Regions from separate parts of the Mesorhizobium sp. RIZ17 genome, predicted to be linked through region 1. Evidence: riboswitches for the same ligand, from Rfam matches in the RefSeq annotation. Region 1 holds a riboswitch; the other holds the start of a gene.
What was found. A riboswitch is a leader RNA that binds a small molecule or an ion and turns the genes downstream of it on or off. The one in region 1 is predicted to bind cobalamin.
Positions count from the first base shown of each region.

Region 1 (7,306 bases):
AGCACGATGCCGGCCAGCACCAGCGCCACGCCCAGCGCCTGCCAGCGGCTGATGGTTTCACCGAGCACGAGATAGCCGAGCGCGAGCGCGAAAGGCGAGGTGAGCGAGAACAGCAGCGCCGTGATGCGCGGGCCGACCGAATAGATGGTGGCGAAATAGGTCGTGCTGGCGATGCTGATGCCGGCGAAGCTCGATCCGGCAAGCAGCCAGAACTCCCTCGGTCCGATCGTGTGCCAGCCGCCGATCGCCAACGACACCGAGCCGGTCATCACGAAGGTTGCGAGCATCTGCCAGCGGGCAAGCTGGAGGAGGGGAACGCGGCCCTTGAGCTCGCTCAGGAACATGGAGCTCAGCGCGCTGCACATAGCGGCGGTGACGGCGAAGGCTTCGGGGGCGAACATGGCTGCTGGCGGCTGCGAATCCGGAGGCCGGACAATTGCCGATGCTTACGCCAGCGCGCCGCGATGCGCTAGCCGGACTGGCGACGGCACGCCGCCGGCGTGGACACATAGATGTCAAGGTTGGTCAAGGACGATTGCAGGCATGCCCGGACATGGAAGCGACGGGCGAGTGCCCGTCGCTTCCATGGTGTCATTCCGGCATAGGGGCGCTACAGACGGTCTATTGCATGGCCGAGGGGTTCATCCAGAGGAACTCCCAGACATTGCCATCCGGGTCTTCTATGTGGCGGTTGAACATGAAACCGAGATCCTGCACCGGGTTGGGATCGGCGCGGCCGCCGGCCGCAACGCCTTTCTCGATTACCGCATTGACCGCGTCCTTGCTATCGACGGTCAGCGCGATCAGCATCTGGCTCTCGCGCTTGGCATCGCCGATCGGCCGGGCCGTGAACTGGCTGTAGTGTTGGTGCGTCAGCAACATGACCCCGATCGATTCGGAGAACATGATCGAGCTGGCCTGGTCATTCGAGAACTGCGGGTTGAGCGTGCCGCCGATGGCGAGATAAAACTTCGTCGCTGCCTGCAGATTGCGCACCGGCAGATTGAGGAAGAGCATCTGGGTCATCGGGTCGAACCTCCATTTCATTGACGGGTACTAGTCAGTCTAGTACTGTGACTATCATATGGGAACGGTACCGTCTAGTACTGATCGCGAGGCGCTATGAAAATTGCTGTTGAGACCAGATCGGCCCGCAAGGATCGTGAGATCATCGAAGCGGCGACCGCCGCGTTCATCGCCAAGGGCTACGATGGGACCAGCATGGAGGAGATCGCCACCCGGGCGGGCGCTTCCAAGCAGACCGTCTACAAGCATTTCAAGGACAAGGAGACGCTTTTCAGTGAAGTCGTGGAGTCCACCGCTTCTCAGACCAACGACGTTGTCGAGTCCGTGACGGTGTTGCTTTCCGAGGCGAAATTCCTGGAGGGCGGCCTGCAGCAGCTTGCCCGCCAACTGACCACCACGCTGATGAACAACGAGTTGCTGAGGCTCCGGCGTCTGATCATCGCCAATGCCGATCGGATGCCGCAGCTTGGCCGCAGCTGGTACGACAAGGGCTTTGAGCGCATGCTTGCCTCGGTGGGGGCGTGCTTTCAAAAACTCACCAGCCGAGGCCTGTTGCAAACCGGCGATCCCCGTTTGGCGGCCAGCCATTTCTTTGGAATGCTGCTTTGGATCCCGATGAACGAGGCCATGTTCACCGGAAGCAACCCGCGCTCGAAAGCCGACCTCGAGCGCCACGCCGATGCCTCGGTCGAAGCGTTCCTTGCCGCCTATGGGGTGCGCTCGAAGTAGTCGCGCTGCCTGGCGCGATCCGCGCAGCACAACGAGCCGCGCTACCTGGCATCTCGACTCGGTCAGCCGGCCTGAGTCGGTTAAACAGCGCGTACCCGTCTCGCGCCGAAGATCGACCACGCAGCCGTCATCAGCGCCGCGGTCATGGCCAGGACGACCGCCAGGCTCGGCAGGTGGAAGAACATGTCCCGCCATCTGGGCTCGACGACCGCGCCGGTGCTGAAGGCCTCGCCGCTATACTGGCACAGGATCCAGGACGCGCCGCCGCGCACCATGTCGGCATCGATGTCTGAGATCAGCGCCTTGGCCTGACGCGTGGCTGCCGGCATCGTCGCCATATAGGTGAGCAGCGCCTTGGCGGTGGCGAGATAGGCATGGCTGCATTCGTTGAAAGGGCTTTCCTCGTCGCCGAGGCTGCCCGGCATCAGGCCCCAGAGGCAGTAGGTGAATTGCAAATTGCCGTGATTGTAGAGCCGCCGGAAGGTCGGGTCGGTCACCGTCTGGCGCTGGGCGAGATCGATGATCTCACCGCGGTAGCGCGCCATCACCGCCATCTGGCCATGCGTGAGGCTGGGGATCTGGATGCCCGGGGGAGGCGGGGCCGAGGATCCGCTATGCGCCTCGGCCGGAATGGCGATCAGAAGCGACTGCCAGATCGTCAAAAGGAAAATGGCCGCCAGGGCAAACAACCGTGGCGGCCGACGCATCGGAATTCAGGCGTAGCGGCGGGCAGGGCCGCGCTGGTCGCGCTGCGCGACCACGCGCTCGGCGACCGCGCCGAAGCCGAGCCCCACAACGGTCCAGAGCACGAGCTGGATGCCGAGCGAGGCGACGCGGAACTGCCACAGCACTGTCGCCGAGAAGCTTTCCGGCACCTCGTTGATGTCGGGGAGTGCTGCCTTCACCAGCGCGAAGACCACCAGGAAGGCGAGCCCTGCCACGATCGAGGCGTTCCAGGCGCCGAGCCTGTTCCACAGCCCCTGCGCCAGCCCGACCGCCGCCACCATCGCCGCGATCGAGATCACGATCATGATGAAGAACAGTTCCGTGCGGTAGGCGATGGTCTCGGGGTTGCCGACGGCCGGCGGGTTCGCCGGATATTTGAGGCTGGGCACCACGATCACGGCCAGGAAGCCGAGCAGCGCCAGTAGCGCCGAGGTCCCGCGCGGCCCAAGCGAGCCCAGGCGGCCATAGGCATAGGCAAAGACCAGCGAGAACAGCCCGCCGAGCGCCGCGCCATAGACCAGCACGCCGGTAGCAAGGCCGATGCCGGCCTGGATGGCGCGGCTGACCATCTCGGGCTCCGGCGCTTCGCCGGCGGCCTGGGCCTGCTGTTCCTCGAAGGCGATCGCCTTGTCGACCTGCGGCTCGCCGTAGACGCGCGCGAAGGCAAACGCCAGAATCCCAGCGACCAACCCGACAAGCATGCCGCGCAGCAAAAGTTTTCCGACCATGTCAGCAGCCTTTCAAACAATCCGACGGAAAAACGCATAGCGATTTTCCGTCCGGAATTGCGTTAGACCAAACCTTAGGACGGTTCAGCGATGCCGAACCGCTTTAGTGGCAGGGGAAGCCGAGCAGGTGGCGGCCGTCATGCACGAATTCGTGCACCGCCGTGCCGCGGATCAGCGACGTCGCGCCTTCTTCCGCGCCGACGAAATAGATCATCAGCATCAGCATCAGGCCGGCGAAGATTGCCCAGGGCAGAAGCTCGCGGACCGGAATAGCAACCGGACCGTAGCTGGGGGCGAAGGTGGTGTCGGACATATTGACCTCCCGTGGGATACTGCGTCCCGTTGATCGAACAAATGCTGCGGAATAAGGCCTGACTTTCGGCTGGTGCCGATCACAGTGGCGCGACCGTGCCGGACTCGCACCGGCTTCCAATCCCGTATAGCGCTAAAACACTTGTCAGCACTTCGTTCGCCTGTCAACGACATGTAATGGCCAACAGGCTTCGCGCGGCCGAAATTTCACTGGACCACGGAGTTTTGGGATGCTCGCCCGCCTGACGATGATTGCAAGCGGTGCGACGCAGGCCACGCGCAAGGGTCGCTTTCCGAACGACGAGGCGCCGGAGCCGCGGGCTCTCGATCGCGCCGGCGCACTGGCCGCTTCGCTGCGCCGCGCCGACCGCGTCTGGACGAGCCCGGCGCTTGCCGCGCGGCAGACCGCTGAGGCACTCGGCCTTGACGCGACGGTCGAGCCGCTGCTTGGCCAGCAGGATTTCGGACGCTGGGCCGGCAAGGGCTTCGAGGAGGTGCAGGTCGAGGACCCGGAAGGCATGGCGGCCTGGTTCGCGGATGTGGACGCAGCACCCCATGGCGGTGAGTCGCTTGCCGCCGTCGCCCGGCGGGGTGCCGCGCTGATGGAGCGCCTTGCCCCCGAGAGCGGCCACACCATCGCGCTCACCCATCCCGTGCCGATCCGCGCCGCCATGGTGCATGTGTTGGGCGCGCCGCTTTCCTCGGTCTGGAAGATCGACATCGAGCCGTTGTCGCTCACCGAGTTCCGCGGCGACGGACGCCGCTGGGTGCTGCACGCCAGCGGGGTCGTTGTCGGCACGAAATAGCGCTGGGATCCTTCACCTGCCGACCAGCGGCAGCAGGCCAGGCCGAGCTTCGCCGTTTCAGTGATCGCTAACGGAACGGAAACGCCTCGCGGCTATTATACTGGTTCGTGGCGAGGAGAACTTTTGCCTGAGGAGCCCGCCGGATATGGCCGACTATCCCGAGACCGAGCGTCGTCTTCATGCGCGCGAATTCGTGCTCAAGGAAGCCACGATCATCGCCAATGGCGTCAGGATCGGCTGCTCGGTCAGGAACCAGCACGAGCAGGGTGCCGAATTGCGCGTCGGCGCCGATGTGGAGATCCCGGACCGCTTCCTGCTCGAGGTTCCAGCCGACGATATGGCATATCGCGCCCTGGTGCGGTGGCGGCGCAACGACCGCGTCGGCGTGGCGCTCTACAGCAACGCGCCGAAGGACTGACGCGCGGCAGTCTCACCAATTCGTCACTTGATCCTGCCCCAGGCGACGTGCAACCCGGTACACATGGAACGCAACCGGCGCGCGCGTTCATTGCCGGATCAACAGGGATTTGCGAATGAGCAGGACAGCCGTTTGGGTGGCGCTGATCGCCATCGTTCTCGTGGGCCTTTACCTGTTGCAGGCCAACGGCATGATCAGATTCTAGCAGCGTCGCGCGACCGTCGCAGGATCAACAGCAGCGGCTCGCGCCGCAGCAAGGCTGGCTTGCTGCCGCCGCCTGTTGCTTGAGCCAGCGGTCACGCGGCTTGCAGCTTGATGGTCGTGGCGACAGATCCACCTCGACGGCCCCGCCGACGAGGCTCGGCTGCGCCGCCCGGTGCAGTTCCATCGGGCGCACGCCGTCGCTGACCTCGAAGGTCAGCTTCGCAGCCTGATCGAGCGCGACATGGTCCGCCACCTTGCGGATGATCGCTGCGAACTTGCCGGCCGGCATGTGGACCGGCCCGCCTTCGTCCACGTCCCATAGCTGGACGAAGATTTCCGACCATGATTCCGGATTCGCCTCGCAATCCAGCGCCGAGAACTGTCCCGCTTTCACCTCGGTGACATGGTAGCCCGGCTTTACCGGCCGCCCGTCATAGCGGAACACCAACGGCCTGTCCTTGTGATCGGCCAGTGCCATCAGCAGGTCGCCGATGGTCAGGTCGGATGGATCCGTCGGAGCGACGTTTTTCCGATTGTCAGAAGAGAGCATGTCGGCTATTCCTCATTTCAATATTTCAAGGATTATTGAAACGTGGATGAACGTCAAGCCCTGATCGCCTTTGGCGCGCTGTCGCAGGAAACGCGCCTGCGCCTGCTGCGCCTGCTGGTCGTTGCCGGACCGGAAGGTATTGCCGCCGGTTCGCTCGCCGAAAAAGTCGAGGTCTCGCCTTCCAATGTCAGCTTCCACCTCAAGGAACTGGAGCGTGCCGGCCTCGTGACCGCGCGACGTGATGCCCGCTCGATCGTCTACAGCGCCGAATACGACGCGCTGTCCGGGCTGATCCGTTTCCTCATGGAGGATTGCTGCTCGGGTCGCCCGGAAATCTGCGCACCGGCGCTTGCCGCCCCTTGCTGCCGGCCGGGCGAGAGGAGCCGGCAATGACCGCCGCACCCGTTGCCCGGCCGAAGGCCAGCCGATGAATGCCTTCGATCTCTCGCGCCGGTTCGTGGCTGAAGCGCTGGGCACCGGCTTGCTGGTGGCGACAGTCGTCGGCTCCGGTATCATGGCCGAGACCCTGACGCATGACACGGCGCTGGCGCTGCTTGGCAACACGTTGGCAACCGGCGCTATGCTGGTGGTGTTGATCACCATCCTCGGGCCGATCTCCGGCGCGCATTTCAATCCGGCCGTTTCGCTGGTGCTCTGCCTCAACCGGTCGCTGCCAGCCCGCGATCTTCCCGCCTATCTCGTCGCGCAGCTCGCCGGCGGCATTGCCGGCACGATCGCTGCGCATCTCATGTTCGCCCTGCCGATGCTGGAGGTCGCAACGAAGATGCGCGCCGGGCCGGCACAATGGTTCTCCGAAGGCGTCGCGACATTTGGGCTGGTCGCCACCATCCTTGCCGGACTGCGCTTCGATCTCAAGGCCGTGCCCTGGCTAGTCGGCCTCTACATTACCGCCGCCTACTGGTTCACCGCTTCGACGTCCTTCGCCAATCCGGCCGTCGCCCTGGCGCGTTCGCTGACCAACACGTTTTCCGGCATCAGGCCGCTCGATCTGCCCGGCTTCGTCGTCGCCGAACTGCTCGGCGCCTTGATCGCGCTGGCGCTGATGGGTTGGCTGCTGCGGCCCAGGATCATCCAGCAACCTTCGAAAGCAGAGCCATGACGGTCACCATCTATCACAACCCTGACTGCGGCACCTCCCGCAACACGCTCGCCATGATCCGCGCCAGCGGCGAAGACCCCGTCGTGATCGAATATCTGAAGACGCCGCCGGACCGCGAAAGGCTGCTCGAACTGATCGGCGCGATGGGCATAACTCCGCGCGAACTGTTGCGGGAGAAGGGAACGCCTTACGCCGCGCTCGGCCTTGCCGACCCGAAATGGAGCGACGACGAGCTGGTCGATTTCATGCTCGCCCATCCGATCCTCATCAATCGACCCATCGTCGAGACGCCGAAGGGCACAAAACTCTGCCGGCCGTCGGAGGCGGTGCTCCCGCTGCTCGACAATCCGGTGCGCGAATTCGTCAAGGAGGATGGCGAGAAGGTCTACACGCCAGCTACCTGAAAACAGGGCTAGGGCGTTAGATGCTTCATGAAATAGATCGAGGCTCTTGGCTTGCCGAACGGGTCGACGAAATGATGCGGCACGACGCCGACTTCCCGCCAATTCATCCGCCGATAGAGCCGCTCGCTCGCTCCGCCTTCGGCGGTGTCGAGAAGGAGCAGGGAGCGCTTTCTCTTCCTTGCCTCGTCTTCGACGGATGCCATGAGCGCGGAACCGATGCCTTGCCGTTGAAAATCTCGATGCACGAGAAGCATGTAGACCTCCGCCCGGTGCAGCGCATTCG
Region 1 covers NZ_CP147861.1:4,669,808-4,677,113, forward strand. The annotation lists gene WDX12_RS22445 (EamA family transporter) at 1-401, opposite strand, end outside; gene WDX12_RS22450 (VOC family protein) at 622-1,026, opposite strand; gene WDX12_RS22455 (TetR/AcrR family transcriptional regulator) at 1,123-1,755, shown strand; gene WDX12_RS22460 (hypothetical protein) at 1,836-2,462, opposite strand; gene WDX12_RS22465 (CbtA family protein) at 2,469-3,209, opposite strand; gene WDX12_RS22470 (CbtB domain-containing protein) at 3,313-3,522, opposite strand; adenosylcobalamin (AdoCbl) riboswitch at 3,522-3,667, opposite strand; gene WDX12_RS22475 (histidine phosphatase family protein) at 3,752-4,327, shown strand; gene WDX12_RS22480 (PilZ domain-containing protein) at 4,473-4,745, shown strand; gene WDX12_RS22485 (DUF6428 family protein) at 4,975-5,499, opposite strand; gene WDX12_RS22490 (ArsR/SmtB family transcription factor) at 5,542-5,892, shown strand; gene WDX12_RS22495 (MIP/aquaporin family protein) at 5,927-6,619, shown strand; gene arsC (arsenate reductase (glutaredoxin)) at 6,616-7,023, shown strand; gene WDX12_RS22505 (GNAT family N-acetyltransferase) at 7,032-7,306, opposite strand, start outside.

Region 2 (7,306 bases), 1.4 Mb from region 1:
AGAAGAAGACCAAGCGCTATCCCCTCCGATCTGACGCATGAGGAATGGTCGCGGATAAACCGTTCCTGCCGGGCGCGGCCAAGACCGGGCGGCGCGTGGTGACGGACCTGCGCGAGGTCTTGAACGCGATCCGCTACATGGCCCGATCAGATGGCGGCTGGCGCATGCTGCCAAAGGATTTCCCGCCCATATCGGTCGCGGTCGAGACGCCTTACGGACATGCCCACGAACTGCGCCAACTGGCTGGAACGTTCCCCGGCCTGACGGCGAAGCAGCAGGCGCCGATCAAAGCGCTGAACGCAGAATACGCCAAAACTCGAAGCCGAGTACGAGCATGCCAACGAACTGCCGGCCGATGTTGACGAACGGCTACCAGGGGCGGCTACGGCTGCACTCATTGTCGGATCTTCGACGAAGTCGGACATGAGACACAGCGCTATCGGAGTGACCGCATTGTTCTGCAACGATTTTCTCATTTGGCACGACACATGCGGGGGCTATCCCGCATGAGCGCTCCGTCAATCTCGATTGATGCGAGCAGGATTCAATCAAGGCGCAGTGCGTCGCTTCTGAAGATCAAGGAGAGAAAAGTATGGCGAGAGCGCGAATTGGCGTGGCGCGGGCAATGACAGCGGCTGTCGTCCTCATCGTTGCGGGACAGGCCGGCGCGGCAGATGTTGGGCAAGCCGCGAGCGTCCCGCAGGCAGAAGCCTGCGTCGCGGAAGCGCCAAGCCCCTGGCAGATCCGCCTGCGTGCGTTGGGGGTGATCACCGAGGATTCGGGCTATGTCAATGCGGTGCCCGGCTCCGGTCTTTCGTATTCGGACACCGTGACGCCGGAACTCGATATTTCATACTTCTTCACGGACAACATCGCCGCCGAACTCATACTCGGCACCACCTATGCCAACATCGATGGCCAAGGTGCGATCGGCGGGCTTGGCAAGGTCGGCAAGGTTTGGCTGCTGCCGCCCACGCTCACATTGCAGTATCATTTTACCGATTTCGGCGCCTTCGAGCCCTATATCGGCGCCGGCGTGAACTATACGATCTTCTATCATCAGCAAGTCGGCAGCGCCGATGATCTCAAGGTCAAGAACACATTCGGCGCCGCGCTGCAGGTCGGATTCGACTACATGGTGGACCAGCACTGGGGCGTCAACTTCGACGTGAAGAAGCTTTTCCTCAAGCCCGACTTCGACGTCACTGTCGCCGGCGCCAAGCTCACGGGCAAGGCCAAGCTCGATCCCTGGTTGATAGGCGCAGGTCTCACCTACCGCTTCTGAGGACGAAGCACGGGGCACTTTTCGAAGTCCGCGCGCGGATCTTCCGTGCCGAGAAGTGGACCCGCGATGGTTCTTAAAGGAGTTGTTGGCATGCGCGTAGAAAACGATCATTGCGACGTGATCGGTGTGCCGGCCGCTCCCACGCAACTTGATCGTCTTTCTTCTGCGATTCTGCGGCAGGGGGGGATGGCGCGAGTGTCGCTGCCAGGCGATGTGGTGACCTGGGCGGCAGCCCGTCACCAGACGCTCAGGCAGATGCTTTCCGACCAGCGTTTCAACAAGGACTGGCGACAGTGGCGGGCGCTGCAGGACGGCGAGATTCCCGAGGATCATCCGCTGATCGGGATATGCAAAGTGGACAACATGACCACGGCGCACGGCGCCGATCACCGGCGCTTGCGCGGCCTGCTGTCCAGCAGCTTCGCGCCCAGTCGTATCGCCTTGCTGGCGCCACGGGTCGAACAATGCGTCGATCGACTCCTGGCCGAGATGGCGCAGCACGGCGGCAGTGCCGATCTGATGAGCGAGTTCGCCGCTCCGCTGCCCACCAACGTGATCGCCGAACTGTTCGGTTTGCCGGACGAACAGCGCGAAGAGATCGTCGCGCTCACCTACAGCCTGGCCAACACCTCCGCCACAGGCGAAGAGGTGCGACAGACGCGGCAGCGCATCCCGGAGTTCTTCCGTCGCCTGATCGCGCTCAAGCGGGGCCAGCTCGGCGATGATCTGGCTTCGGCCCTGATCGTCGCGCGTGACAAAGGCGAGCTCGTTTCCGACACCGAGCTCATCGACATGCTGTTCATGGTGCTCTCTGCGGGCTTCGTGACCACCGCCGGCGTCATCGGCAATGGCGTGCTGGCATTGCTGACGCATCCGCAGCAACTGCACTTGGTGCGCAGCGGCCAAGTTCCGTGGTCACAGGCGATCGAGGAGATCCTGCGCTGGGGCAGCTCAGCGGCCAATCTGCCGTTCCGCTATGCCACCCAGGACGTGGAGATCGACGGATGCCTGGTCCGCCGCGGCGATGCCGTCCTGATGGCGTTCCATGCGGCGAACCGGGACGAAAAGGCCTTCGGTCCCGGCGCCAACAGGTTCGATGTCACCCGGCGGCACAACCCGCATTTGTCATTCGGCGAGGGGCCGCATTCCTGCCTGGGCGCTGCGCTGGCGCGCCTGGAATTGCGCTGCGCCTTCCCCGCGCTGTTCGGGCGGCTGGAGGATCTGGCGCTGACCATCGCTGCGGAGGACGTCGTCTACATGCCGTCTTACGTCATTCGCTTCCCGCAGCGCCTGCCGGTCAGCTTCCGCCCTTCCGTCGCTTAGAGAGTGCGGCATTCACCCCGGATTCGGTGATTCTCGGTTCGCCGGGGTGGCTGGTCTCGCACGAGGGGGGCGAGCATGCCCGGTTACGCACGATCGTGGCGCCGGCCTTCAGCAATCGCAGGGTGAAGCTGCTCGCGCAGCAGGTCGAGGCGATCGCCGCGCAGTTGTTCGAGACGCTGGCGGCCCACCCCAGTCCGCCGACCTGAGGCGCCACCTCTCCTTTCCGCTTCCGGACATGGTTATCAGCGTGCTGATGGGCGAGTGCGCAAGCACGCTGAGCGAAGCCGAGCGGGAACAAGTACCGGGATTCCCGGCTGACCGTGACGACCTGGCCCGACTTTACGCCCTTTGAGCCCGGCGACCTCGATCTGATCCGGCGTCGCCGATGGGGACAAGGATCTCTCCGAGCCTGCACTGATAAGAGGCGGCATCGTAAGCGGCTTTGGGCGAAAGAGACCGATCAGCGCAAGGGCATTATTCGCATCATCACATAAACATCTCGTTATATGTATTGACAAGGAGCGAAGCTGCTGTGATTGTGCGCATGTCGTGGTTCTCCGCGCGGCACTGCTGTAGCGGAGCTAAGAGGGAAGCCGGTGCGATGCCGGCGCTGCCCCCGCAACTGTTAGCGGCGAGCCAAGCCCATTGGTGTCACTGAGGCGAACGGCCTCGGGAAGACGGGCAGAGGCTTTGACCCGCGAGCCAGGAGACCTGCCACGACGAACAACGTCCACGGGCGGGGTGTCTCGGTGGCCGCGGTAGCCTGGCTTCGTGCCGCCTGCTCGCGCGTTCCTTGTCCCCACGCCCCAACCATCGGGGTATGGCATGACTGTCTCTCAACACATTCCAGTGGCAACGCTCGGCGTGCCGCGTATCGGTCGACGGCGGGAACTCAAATTCGCGCTTGAAAGCTACTGGTCCGGAAAATCTCCCGCTGCCGACCTGCTCGCGACGGCGAAGGCGCTACGCGCCGCCAGTTGGAGGGAGCAGCACGATCGCGGCGTGTCGAAAATCCCCTCCAACGATTTCTCGCTTTATGACCATGTGCTCGACACCGTCGCCATGGTCGGCGCCGTGCCGGCACGATACACCTGGACTGACGGCGAGGTCCCACTCGATACCTATTTCGCAATGGCGCGCGGCAACCAAGATCAGGCCGCGGATTGTGGACATGCCGGTAACGAGCATGCGGCCAACGGGCATGGCCTTGCCGCGATGGAAATGACCAAATGGTTCGACACCAACTATCACTACATTGTGCCGGAACTCACGGACGATCAGAGCTTTGCCCTCTCGTCGGCGAAACCGGTCGATCATTTCCTCGAGGCCAAGGTGCTCGGCATCCACACGCGCCCGGTCCTGCTTGGACCGGTTACGTTTCTCAAGTTGGCGAAGTCACCTGAGGAAGGTTTCAACCCTATCGCGCTCCTGCCACGGCTGCTGCCCGTCTACGAGGAGCTCCTGCGGAGGCTGAAGCTCGCGGGAGCCGATTGGGTGCAGATCGATGAGCCGGCGCTCGTGGTCGATCTGGTTCCCAACGAACGGGATGCGCTCCAATTCGCCTACTGCCGGCTGTCAAAAGCAGCACCGGAGTTGAAGATCATGGTCGCTACCTATTTCGGATCGCTGGGAGACAATCTCGAGACCGCAATTTCTCTGCCCGTGGCGGGACTGCACGTCGATCTCGTGCGCGCTCCAGAGCAGTTGGAGACCGTCGGCCGGCTCGCGCAGAAGGAACTTGTGCTCTCGCTCGGGCTGATCGACGGCCGCAACGTCTGGCGCGCGAACCTGCCTGCCATACTTGACCGCATCAAGCCGATCGTCGCCGGCTGGCCGCTGGACCGCGTGGAGATCGCCCCGTCCTGCTCGATGCTGCATGTGCCGATCGACCTGGACATGGAGACGGCACTCGATGCGGACGTGAAATCGTGGCTCGCCTTCGCGGCGCAAAAAACCGACGAGCTGGTCGTGCTCGCCCGTGCCCTGGCTGAAGGCCGGGACGCGGTCGCCGCCGAACTAGAGGCGTCGGCTGAGGCTGCCGCCGCTCGCGCGACATCCGCGAAGGTGCATGATCCGCTCGTCGAAGGCCGGGTCGCCAGCATCAAGGTCGCCATGTCGCGCCGGAAGAGCGCATTCGACGTGCGCTCCAAGCTTCAGGCCGACACGTTTGGTTTGCCTTTCTTCCCCACCACGACGATCGGCTCCTTCCCGCAAACAGCCGAGGTTCGCAAGGCGCGGGCAGCTCATGCCAAGGGCGAGCTGAGTTACGTCGACTACGAGGCGTTCCTGAAGAAAGAGATTGAAGCCGCCGTTCGCTGGCAAGAAGAGATCGGACTCGACGTGCTGGTCCACGGCGAATTCGAGCGCAACGATATGGTGCAGTATTTCGCCGAGCAGCTCTGCGGCTTCGTCTTCACGCAACACGGGTGGGTGCAGAGCTATGGCTCGCGCTTTGTGCGACCCCCGATCATCATTGGCGATGTGTCGCGACAAAATCCGATGACACTACACTGGTGGCGATACGCCCAGTCGCTGACGCCGAAGCCGGTGAAGGGCATGCTTACCGGCCCGGTGACGATCCTCAACTGGTCCTTCGTCCGGGACGACCTTCCGCGCTCAGCCGTCTGCCGCCAGGTCGCGCTCGCCATTCGCGATGAAGTGAGCGACCTCGAAAAGGCCGGCGCCAGGATGATCCAGATCGACGAAGCCGCACTGCGCGAGGGCTTGCCGCTTCGTGAGGCCGACTGGGAAACCTATCTCGACTGGGCCGTCGAATGCTTCCGGCTGGCTTCAACGGCGGTTGGCGATGCGACCCAGATTCACACCCATATGTGCTACTCCGAGTTCGGCGACATCGTGGACGCGATTGCTGCAATGGATGCCGATGTGATCTCCATTGAAACCTCGCGCTCGCAGATGGAACTGCTCGATACGCTGCGAACCTTCAAGTATCCGAACGAGATCGGTCCCGGCGTCTATGACATTCACTCGCCGCGGGTCCCGGAAGTGGGCGAAATTTCCAACCTCATCATGCTTGCGCGCGAGCGATTGTCGGATGGCCAACTGTGGGTGAATCCCGACTGCGGTCTCAAAACGCGCAGGTGGGAGGAGGTCCGCCCTGCCCTGGTGAACATGGTGGCTGCGGCACGCGCAATTCGGGAAAAAGCGCAGACGGCGTAGGGCTCGGTGCCACTCGCCGGCGGTGAGCGGCAACGCCACACACCGGGCATCCTTGGGGGAGTCTATCCGGCGCGCCCAAGGCAATCGCGCTGCCGGTGACGAAGCGCCTCGGCAAGCTTGGCCTGGCCGCGGCCCTTGTTACGACGCGTCGAAGTCAGCTTTCCAGACGCCGCCGTTGGCTGGCGATCGAAGGAGGCTTGGCCTCAAATGAGCCGGCCAGAAACGAGGCGGCTCACCGCCAGCCAGTTTCGGATTATTCCGTATTGGGATAATCCAGTATCACTATCGTCTCCCCGACCTTGATCGCCGAAACCCCGTTCCCGACCATCGGGAGAGGCATCGGCGATCACGCGGCGCCGGTCTGCGGAGCGTGTTCCGGGAAACCGGATACAGGGCTAAGCTGGGGAAGGTTCAAACGGCACTTCTGGAGACTATTGAGGCGGCATCGACGCTCTGCCATCTGCAGCGGGCCAATTCCCGCTCGATGGCTCCGTCTGCCTCTGGCTGCAATCACCATCACCGCGACGGCGAAGCCGAGCGGCCGCAGCTGGCTGGCGGACCCCTTGTGTTTTGATGGTGAAGATCCGGCGCCGGACCAGGAAAGCCATCGCGGAAAGTGCGGGGTTGGCTTGCTCCTGGCGTGATCGGACCGCGCCCAATCGCGACGCGCAGATGGCCGAGATTCATGAGCGGCGTCCTAAATCTCAATCGCTGCGCAAAATGCGTGCTTCGAGCGCAGCTGCGACGAAAGCTCGTCTAGCGGCTGGTGGATGGGTCTTACCGCGTAACACCTGCAGACAGGTGTCCATCGCTATCCTGCGTTTATCGGTCTCATGATGCAGATCCCGCAGCAAGATAGCGGCCGCGTCGTTGACGTCGAACACGATACGCTCCGAGCTGCGGCGGCTAACCTGAACAACGACTGGCCTCTCAAATCTGATCAACCCGGTCATCCCCCTCCTCCACAGCCACTACGCGGCAAACAGCCCGGGTCGCATTTCTTAACTCAGCCAAACGCGACCGCTGCACCTGCGCCATTGAGCCTGGCCATTGGCGGGCAAGCGATCGCCATGAGGCGCGTCCGGCCATGGTCAGCTTGCGTGCCGATCTGCGGTTGTGCAGTCGATGGTGAGGAACTGCTTCTCATTCGCGTGGTCTAGCTGTGAAACCTGGACATAGTGCACTGTTTGACGCGCCTCGCCGGTCTCAAATATGTCGTCGATGTCTACACCTGCACTTTTCCACTGCCCGATCTGCAGGCGGCGATCCACTGCATCGCGGAGGTTGAATCTTCCAAGATGGCGACCCGCTTCGCAAAGCCGAAAAAGGCATTGCGCGCCGTGCTTACCGGCTTGCGCCCATCGTACGCATCGTAGCATGCCCTCAGGGCGGCTTCGTGGATCATGTCTCTGCGATCTTCCGGCCATTCATTGAGAAAATCGATTGCATCCGCAAGGCCGGCAATCTCTTGGATGATGTGCGTTGCGCGCTTCACAAAAAGGGGGCTGCTGAAAGCCT
Region 2 covers NZ_CP147861.1:3,240,958-3,248,263, reverse strand. The annotation lists gene WDX12_RS15545 (transposase) at 45-362, shown strand; gene WDX12_RS15540 (OmpW/AlkL family protein) at 593-1,285, shown strand; gene WDX12_RS15535 (cytochrome P450 family protein) at 1,376-2,608, shown strand; partial or broken gene WDX12_RS15530 (cytochrome P450) at 2,575-2,867, shown strand; cobalamin riboswitch at 3,142-3,341, shown strand; gene metE (5-methyltetrahydropteroyltriglutamate--homocysteine S-methyltransferase) at 3,458-5,788, shown strand; gene WDX12_RS15520 (DUF982 domain-containing protein) at 6,493-6,741, opposite strand; gene WDX12_RS15515 (DUF982 domain-containing protein) at 7,014-7,306, opposite strand, start outside.
Region 2: it holds a riboswitch for cobalamin, as region 1 does, so the genes downstream of both, metE (5-methyltetrahydropteroyltriglutamate--homocysteine S-methyltransferase) here and WDX12_RS22470 (CbtB domain-containing protein) in region 1, are expected to answer to the same signal.